3 regions of the Ruminococcus sp. AM26-12LB genome follow, and region 2 is predicted to be linked to each of the others. Evidence: predicted binding sites of a transcription regulator. Region 2 holds the regulator's gene; each other region holds the start of a gene.

Region 1 (3,290 bases), on a different contig from region 2:
CTGCATTATGCATTTGTGGAAAGATCTGTAAAACTGTTTGACTGTACAAGTGTTGAGGAAATGCTTGCCGCAGCAAAAAAAAGACTGGAGGAGAGCAAAGGTCAGAAGCTGACCTGGCTCTACTGCAGAGGCTGGAATGAGGAGCATTTTGATAAGCCACGCTATCCGCATAAGGATGAGCTGGATGCGCTCTCAACGGAAATCCCCATCATTATGGTGCGTGTCTGCGGGCATGTGGCTGTGTGCAACAGCTGCGGTCTGGAGCTTCTGAAAAAAATCCCGGAGTTCCCGGAGATTGAGAAGGAGGTTGATCTGGATACCGGACTTCTGAAGGAAAATGCAGTACAGTTTTATTCATCTGTGCTGGAAGCACCATCCCAGGAAGAAGTGGAAGGCTACATCAAATACAGTGCGAAGAAGCTGAATGAATGTGGATTTACAGGTGTACAGTCCGATGATCTTGCCTCCCTTCCGGGGAAAAACTGGCGTCGGATCATGGCCTCCTACAAGGCACTGGATGCCAGAGGAGAGCTGAGTATCCGCCATTATGAGCAGTGCCTTTTTGAGCGGGCGGAGGATGCGAAGGCTTTTATCGAGGAAGGATATCGTACCGGGCAGAGGGGAGATCACTTTACGATCGGACCGATGAAGCTGATCCAGGATGGTTCCCTTGGTGCAAGAACAGCGGCCATGAATGAGCCTTACGAGGATTCGCCGGGAAATACCGGGATCATCACATTCAGTCAGGAGGAGCTTGATGATCTGTTTGCTTTTTTTGACCGGCATCAGATGCAGGCGGCAGTACACTGTATCGGTGACAGGGCCATGGATATGGTTATTGAGGCAGTTGCGAAGTCTCCTTACCGGAAGGATAATAAAAAGGGCAGACATGGTATCGTACATTGCCAGATCACCAATCCGCGTATTTTGCAGGGGATGAAAGACCAGGATCTTCTGGCATATATCCAGCCGGTATTTATCGATCTGGATATGAACACAGTGGAACCTGCCATCGGCGCACACCGTATGGATAAGGTGTATGCATGGAAGAGCATGCTGGATATGGGAATCCATACGTCCGGCGGTTCGGATGCTCCTGTGGTAAGCTTTGATGCCATGGAGAATATTTATTTTGCAGTCACCCGCAAAAATATAAAGGGCCAGCCTGAGGAAGGATGGATCCCGTCCGAAAAAATGTCTGTGGATGAAGCGGTGAAGCTTTTTACAAAAAACGCAGCTTACGCTTCCTATACAGAAGAAGAGAACGGAACCATCGAAGTGGGTAAAAATGCGGACTTCGTAGTTATCGAGAAGGATATCTATGAGATCGACCCGGATGAGATCAAGACCACGAAAGTGGATATGACAGTTCTTGGCGGTGAGATCGTTTATGAGAGAAAAGTAGAAGAATAACGGCAGTATAAAAAGAAAAAAGTGAGAGGCAGAGTCTGAGTGGAGCAGGCTCTGCCTTTTTGTGTGGTGCAGTAAAAAGTATAGAACAAATATTCGGTTGCCCTATACTTTTTTTACTCTGAATGATATACTGTAAAAGCAACAATAATAAAGATAAAAGCACTCTCTTTACATATAGTAACAGGCAGTATTTACATATCCACAAATTTCAGAACAACAAGGAGAACCGTATGGATCATTTCAAATTACACTCCGAATACCAACCCACAGGAGACCAGCCTCAGGCTATCGAAAAACTGGTCAAGGGTTTTAAGGAAGGCAACCAGTTCGAGACTTTGCTGGGTGTCACAGGCTCCGGTAAGACGTTTACCATGGCGAACGTCATCGCAAAGCTTAACAAACCAACTTTGGTACTTGCGCACAACAAAACACTGGCAGCACAGCTGTACGGTGAGTTTAAGGAATTTTTCCCTGAGAACGCAGTGGAGTATTTTGTCTCCTACTACGACTACTACCAGCCGGAGGCTTATGTCCCGTCCACAGATACCTACATCGCTAAGGATGCATCCACTAACGATGAGATCGATAAGCTCCGTCTCTCCGCCACAGCAGCCTTATGTGAGCGCAAGGATGTGATCGTGGTTTCGTCGGTATCCTGTATCTATGGCTTAGGTGCACCTCAGGAGTTTTTTGATATGATGATCTCTCTTCGCCCTGGAATGGAGAAGGACCGTGATGAGGTCATCAAACAGCTGATCGATATCCAGTACACAAGAAATGAGATGGATTTCCACCGAGGAACATTCCGGGTGCGTGGCGATGTGCTGGAGATCTTTCCGGCTAACTCTACAGACCGGGCGGTGCGTGTGGAATTTTTTGGAGATGAGATCGAGCGTATCACAGATATCGATGTGCTTACCGGAGAGATCAAAAGTGTGGAAAGCCATGCAGCGATTTTCCCTGCATCTCATTACGTTGTGCCTCAGGAGCAGATCCGTCGTGCAGCAGATGCCATTTTGGAAGAGATGAAGCAGCAGGTGGAATACTTTAAAAGTGAGGATAAGCTGATCGAGGCTCAGAGAATTGCGGAGCGTACCAACTTTGATGTGGAAATGATGAAGGAAACGGGATTCTGCTCCGGGATCGAGAACTACTCCAGGCACCTGACAGGGCTTGCACCGGGGCAGCCACCGTATACACTGATGGATTACTTCGGAGATGATTTTTTACTTATTATAGATGAGTCCCATAAGACAGTTCCCCAGGTTGGCGGTATGTATGCCGGTGATCAGAGCCGTAAACAGACACTGGTGGATTACGGCTTCCGACTTCCATCTGCTAAGGATAACCGTCCATTGAGCTTTGATGAATTCGAGAACAAGCTTGACCAGGTAATGTTTGTATCTGCGACACCGGGAGAATATGAATATGACCATGAGCTTCTCCGCGCAGAGCAGATTATCCGTCCTACAGGGCTTCTTGATCCGAAGGTGGAGGTGCGTCCGATCGAAGGACAGATCGATGATCTTGTAGCAGAAGTAAATAAGGAAATTGAAAAGAAAAATAAAGTCCTGATCACGACCCTGACCAAACGTATGGCAGAGGACCTTACCGATTATATGAAGGATCTGGGAATCCGTGTCCGATACCTTCATTCAGACATTGACACTCTGGAACGTGCGGAAATCATCCGTGATATGCGTCTGGATGTATTTGATGTGCTAGTCGGGATCAACCTTCTGCGAGAAGGACTGGATATTCCGGAGATTACACTGGTAGCGATCTTGGATGCAGATAAGGAAGGCTTCCTTCGTTCGGAAACATCCCTGGTACAGACTATCGGCCGTGCTGCCCGGAACAGCGAAGGCCATGTGATC
Region 2 (3,290 bases):
TTTATTCGACTGGATACCATGAATATTGATGTTTCCAGTGAGCTGCTCCGTTCCTGGCATGAAAGCGGGCAGAGTCTCCGCTATTATGTTCCCAAGCCTGTGATTTCCTATATTGAGAAAAACGATATCTATAAAGGAAATGATTCAGATGGGAAAATATGATTTTATCAAGATAAAAAAGAAACTTTCCAAATATCTGGATGAGGCCAGATTTGAGCATACAATGGGGGTTATGTACACTTGTGCTGCGCTTGCCATGGTTTATGATTATGATCTGGAGGATGCACAGGCTGCAGGACTTCTTCATGACAGTGCAAAGTGTATTCCTAATAAAAAGAAACTGAAGCTGTGCAGCCAGCATGATATTCCGGTATCAGATTTTGAAAAGGATCATCCGTTTCTTCTTCATGCCAAACTGGGGGCTTATGTGGCCAGCAGTAAATATGATATTAAAGACGAAGAGATCCTGACAGCGATCACTTATCATACAACAGGAAGACCGGGAATGAGCCTTCTTGAGAAGATCGTATATATTTCAGACTATATTGAACCAATGCGTGACAAAGCTCCGAATCTTGCGAAGGTGCGAAAGATTGCTTTTGAAGATCTGGATGAGTGTATGTATGAGATTTTAAAGGATACACTGGAATATCTGGAGGAAAATCCCAAGGAAATCGACAGTACGACTAGGGATGCTTATGTTTATTATAAAGAACTCCATGACAGAAAAATGCAGGATGCAGCCAACAGACAGGAGGATTAAAATTCTATGAGTATCGAAAAAGAGATGGTCCGGATCGCCTGCAAGGCACTGGATGATAAAAAAGCAAAGGATATCAAGATTATTGATATCCATGAGGTTTCCGTGATCGCAGATTATTTTGTGATTGCAAGTGCTTCCAACCAGAATCAGGTACAGGCAATGGTTGACAATGCAGATGAAATGCTTGGCCGTGCCGGATATGAAGCAAAACAGATCGAGGGAACCAGAAACTCCAGCTGGGTCCTCATGGATTACGGTGATATGATCATCCATATCTTTGATGAGGAAAACAGACTTTTCTACGATCTTGAGAGGATTTGGAGAGACGGCAAGATTCTTGATGCGGAAGAATTTCTTGGTGAGAATGAGTAAAATTTGTTATATTAGTTTACTGTAAAAATATTATGTGAACTAAATAAGAAGAAATCAAAAAGCAGAAGTTTTCTGTTGAAAAAGAAAAGAGAGATATCTTTGTGGGGCTGTACAGCTACCTTAAAGATATCTCTCTTTTTAAATCACATTACATTGGGTGGGATCTGTTGTTTATATTTTCATGAAAAGAAACGAAATACACCAAATACTTTGCCGAGGATCTGCAGATTACCGGTGATGATGATCGGTTCCATATTGTCGTTCTCCGGCTGAAGTCGATAATAACCATTTTCTTTGTAGAAAGTCTTAACTGTTGCAGAATCATCGATCAGAGCAACTACCATGTCGCCGTTTTCTGCTGTTGCCTGCTGCTTTACAAGAACCTGATCTCCATCAAAAATACCTGCATTGATCATACTGTCGCCTTTGACAGTCAGCATGAAACTTTGTTCATTGGGCATATATTCAGCCGGGATCGGAAAGTAAGCATCGATATTTTCCACTGCCAGGATCGGCTGTCCGGCAGCAACAGTGCCTACAAGAGGAACATTGACAACCTCGCGGCGGACCAGATTGAAATTATCATCAATGATCTCGATCGCACGGGGCTTGGTGGCATCTCTGCGGATATATCCGTTTTTTTCCAGAGCTTCCAGATGGGAGTGAACGGAAGATGTGGATTTCAGGTTTACTGCTTCACAGATTTCACGGACGGAGGGCGGAAAACCTCTGTTAAGGATCTCATTTTTCATATAATCCAGTATTTCCTGCTGCTTTTTACTGATTCTGCCATATGTCATGTGTACTTACCTCCCTGGGTTGATTTTATCTGCTGTCGACCATAATATGACAGCATCACGAAATTATATTTTGAATAGTATAACATACTTTTGAAAAAATGGCAAACGGATATTCGGAAAGTATGTTCGCACGTTTTAAAGCTTGTATTCATTTAAATAAAATGTTACAATAAAACGAACTTTAAGAGATGAACGATGTAAAGGAGGCATTCATTTGCCGGATAATAAAGTACATTCCGGAAAAACTCCGGGATTCTTAGCAAAGCTTCGTAAAATTTTTGGTCTGAACATTGGAACTGTAATGTTCGGAGCAATTTTTATCTATATGATCTTTAGTGTGATTCTTTATCTTACAGCTTCTCATATGGAATCTTATCAGGTTCCCTCCGGTCCGTTATCCATGAATGAGACATACACAGGGCTGGCGATCATGACAGAGAACGTAGTGCAGGCAGATGCGGGCGGTTACGTTACATATTACGCAAGGGAAGGTACCAAGATCAATGCCAACGGTGCTGTCTACAGCCTGAACAGTTCAAGATCTGCAGACAATGTAACCTCTCTGAGCAGAGAGGAACTGGCGGATATACGCAGTAATATGCAAAGCTTTTCCAAAGGATTTGATCCCAGCAAATTCAACAGTGCCTATAGTTTTAAATATCAGCTCAATGGAAGCATCCTTCAGTATGCTTCAGACAGTTCGGGAGCTTCTTCTGCAAGCACGACGTCTGAAGATGGAGAGGAAGCCACAGTTACAACTATAGTTTCCAGTGATCCAAATATCCGCCGTGCGCAGACAGACGGGATCATCCTGTATTCTACAGATGGCTACGAAACCAAAACCGTTGATAATGTCACAGCTGCTGATTTTGATCAGAATTCCTATCAGGAAACGGATCTGAAAACAGATGGACAGATAAAGGCCGGAGATGATATTTATACGATCATTACAGATGAACTCTGGAGTCTTTTGATCCCTTTAAGTGAGAAGCAGGCTGCTAATCTGAAGGAGCGTACATCGATCCGCGTCAAGTTCCTGAAAGATGATCTGACGCAGACAGGAGACTTTTCAATCATGGAGATCGATGGGGCTAAATACGGTAAGATTGATTTTAATAAGGGACTGATCCGATATGCGTCAGACCGGTTTCTGGAAATAGAACTTGTCACGAACAATGTGACAGGTTTAAAGATCCCGTTATCTTCTATCGTAACGAAGGAGTTTTATGCAATACCTTCCAAATATCTTACGACGGATGATGAAACACAGCAATCCGGATTTATGCTTTCCGGCAGAAATAAAAAAGGCGACAGTACGACAACCTTTGTCAGTGCCGGTATTTATGGCCGTGATG
Region 3 (3,290 bases), on a different contig from region 2:
TTCATCCAGAGACACATCAGAGATCCCAAGGCCTTTCAGTTCCTCCACAAGAAGCCGGGCCAGGTCAAACTGGCACTGGGAAGAGGGGGAAGAAGAGCTTTCTTCATTGCTGGGGGTGGATATTTTTATATAGGATAGAAGTCGTTGGTATGCTTTCATAGAAGAATATTCCTTTCTGAAAAAATCTATCCGGAACAGGTTATGGCCGCATTTATGAAGCCGTTCTGTTTTTCCGGAGATAATAACAGTATACCACACAGTATCCGTATATTTTCAGAAAAAATATCCCACGATGTGAAAACCTGTGCTATAATCTGTGAGATAATAAAAAACAGGAGGATTTGAGAGTGGAAAAAAGAATCATACAGGTCGAAGAAAAAGTACCTGCAAAGATGCTGATACCGTTAAGTATCCAGCATATGTTCGCCATGTTCGGAGCATCCGTACTGGTGCCATTCCTTTTTGGTATCAGTCCGGCTATTGTGCTTCTGATGAATGGTGTGGGAACACTCCTTTTTATTTTCATCACAAAAGGAAAGGCACCGGCTTATTTGGGCTCCAGTTTTGCCTTCCTTTCACCGGCTCTTCTGGTGATCAGCAAGTATGGATATGAGTATGCCCTTGGTGGTTTCGTTGTTCTGGGTATTGCTGGTATGTGCGTGGCATTGATCGTCCGCCAGTGCGGAACAGACTGGATCGATATCGTGCTTCCTACAGCGGCAATGGGACCGGTAGTGGCACTGATCGGTCTGGAACTTGCGGGAAATGCAGCAAGTACGGCAGGACTTCTGGATGAGAAGGTAGATCCGAAGAATGTGATCGTATTTCTGGTCACACTTGGAGTTGCGGTATTCGGGCAGATCCTGTTCCGGGGCTTCCTTTCTGTGATTCCGATCCTGATCGCGATCATTGCGGGATATGTGGCAGCAGGTGCATGCGGGCTTCTGGATTTTACACAGGTAAGGGAAGCGGCATTTTTGGCTCTTCCCAACTTTACATCTCCGAAATTTGATTTTGAGGCCATTATGACGATCTTTCCGGCATTGCTTCTGGTAACCTCCGAGCATATCGGCCATCAGATCGTAACCGGAAAGATCGTTGGAAGAAATCTTCTGAAAGATCCGGGTCTCCACAGATCCCTGTTTGCGGATTTCTTCTCTACCACAGTTTCCGGATGCCTTGGTTCTGTGCCGACAACTACTTACGGTGAGAACATCGGTGTCATGGCAGTGACAAAGGTTTACAGTGTACAGGTGATCGGTGGTGCGGCAGTGCTTTCTATCTGCTGTTCCTTCCTTGGTAAACTGGCAGCCCTGATCAGTACCATTCCCGGTCCGGTGATCGGTGGGATTTCCTTCCTTCTTTACGGAATGATCGGAACCTCCGGTCTTCGTATGCTGGTTGACAATCACGTGGATTACAGCAAGTCCAGAAATCTGACGCTGACAAGCGTTGTTTTTGTTGTAGGTCTTTCCGGAATTGCCCTGAAGCTTGGAAATGTTGAGCTTACCGGTATGGTGCTGGCATGTGTGGTTGCCATGGCATTAAGCCTTGTATTCTATATTCTGGACAAACTGAAGCTGACCAACGATCAGTGACAGGAAATATATTGCATAAAAAGCAGATGAAGAGGGAAATCTTTTTATCTGCTTTTTTGCATTCAGAGAGGAAAAAGAAATCATGTATGGGAAGCCTTTTGTCGGATTTTCAGAGATCCTGTCAACAAAAAAACAGAGGGATTTTCAAGTATCTTATTGACAATCATTCCGTTTTATAATACTATGTAATACAGAAAACACGAACAAAGGTTCGGATTAAAGGAAACCTGATTAGAAAGAGAATAAAGAATAGGAGATTACATAATGATCAGTGAAGAGAAGCAGAAGGCGCTGGAAGCGGCTCTTGGAAATATTGAGAAACAGTTCGGTAAAGGCTCTGTCATGAAGCTTGGAGATTCCAGTTCCCATATGCAGGTGGAGGCAGTTCCCACAGGATGCTTAAGCCTGGATATCGCCCTTGGTGTAGGTGGTGTTCCCAAGGGACGTATCGTGGAGATCTACGGACCGGAGTCCAGTGGTAAGACAACGGTAGCCTTACATATGGTCGCTGAAGTGCAGAAGAGAGGCGGAATCGCAGGATTTATCGATGCGGAGCATGCTCTTGATCCTGTTTATGCCAAGAGTATAGGTGTTGATATCGACAACCTTTATATTTCACAGCCGGATAACGGAGAGCAGGCGCTGGAGATCACAGAGACTATGGTACGTTCCGGTGCTGTGGATATCGTGATCGTGGACTCTGTTGCAGCCCTGGTCCCCAAGGCTGAGATCGAAGGAGATATGGGAGACAGCCATGTAGGTCTGCAGGCCCGTCTGATGTCACAGGCACTCCGTAAACTGACGGCTGTTATCAGCAAGTCCAACTGCGTGGTGATCTTTATCAACCAGCTTCGTGAGAAGGTTGGAGTGATGTTTGGCAATCCGGAAACTACAACCGGTGGACGTGCGCTGAAATTCTATGCATCTGTCCGTATGGATGTACGCCGTGTGGAAACATTGAAGCAGGGTGGTGAGATGGTTGGAAACCACACCCGTGTGAAAGTAGTTAAGAACAAGGTGGCTCCGCCATTTAAGCAGGCAGAGTTTGATATCATGTTCGGAACCGGTATTTCCAGAGAGGGAGATATCCTGGATCTGGCTGCAGAATGCTCCATCGTAAACAAGAGCGGAGCCTGGTATGCATATGAGGGGGATAAGATCGGACAGGGACGTGAGAATGCCAAATTATTCCTGAGAGAGCATCCGGAGATCCGCGATGAGATCGAGAAGAAGGTTCGTGTACATTATCATCTGGATCCGGCAGATGAGACAGCGGAAGCAGCAGTACAGGCAGAAGATACAGAGAAGGAAGAGTAATCCATGCTGGATCTGGAAGAACGAAACCGTGCAAGAAAGAAAGCCATGCGGCTTCTGGAACATATGGATCGCACAGAGAAAGGCCTGACGGATAAACTCCGTCAGGCTGAATTTTCACCGGAGGCAGTAGAAGATGCCATTGCTTATGTGAAGTCCTATGGGTATATCAACGATGCCCGTTATGCCAGAACCTATATCTCCTTCCGCATGGAAACCAGGAGCCGTCAGAAGATCCTCTCGGAACTTCAGTTAAAGGGTGTGGACCGTCAGACTGCCCTAGATGCCTGGAATGAGATGGAAGAGCTTCTGGAACCGGACGAGCGGGAGGTATTACGCAGGACGATCGAGAAGAAATATGCGCCGGACACAGAGCTT

What was found. Region 2 encodes LexA, which represses DNA repair genes until DNA is damaged. Its sites were predicted from a motif close to CNAACANNTGTTNG; they were not measured.
Region 1: uvrB (excinuclease ABC subunit UvrB) is a predicted target of LexA. The motif match lies at 1,496-1,509, and genes of this name have one in related genera.
Region 3: recA (recombinase RecA) is a predicted target of LexA. The motif match lies at 1,799-1,812, and genes of this name have one in related genera.

The regions. Positions count from the first base shown of each region.
Region 1 is NZ_QUJX01000004.1:56,822-60,111, reverse strand. Features, by position in the region: gene DW694_RS03575 (amidohydrolase) at 1-1,413, shown strand, start outside; gene uvrB (excinuclease ABC subunit UvrB) at 1,644-3,290, shown strand, end outside.
Region 2 is NZ_QUJX01000006.1:103,663-106,952, forward strand. Features, by position in the region: gene nadD (nicotinate-nucleotide adenylyltransferase) at 1-162, shown strand, start outside; gene yqeK (bis(5'-nucleosyl)-tetraphosphatase (symmetrical) YqeK) at 149-763, shown strand; gene rsfS (ribosome silencing factor) at 770-1,135, shown strand; gene lexA (transcriptional repressor LexA) at 1,315-1,935, opposite strand; gene DW694_RS06020 (HlyD family efflux transporter periplasmic adaptor subunit) at 2,150-3,290, shown strand, end outside.
Region 3 is NZ_QUJX01000004.1:116,746-120,035, reverse strand. Features, by position in the region: gene pepT (peptidase T) at 1-159, opposite strand, end outside; gene uraA (uracil permease) at 348-1,598, shown strand; gene recA (recombinase RecA) at 1,863-2,915, shown strand; gene DW694_RS03830 (regulatory protein RecX) at 2,919-3,290, shown strand, end outside.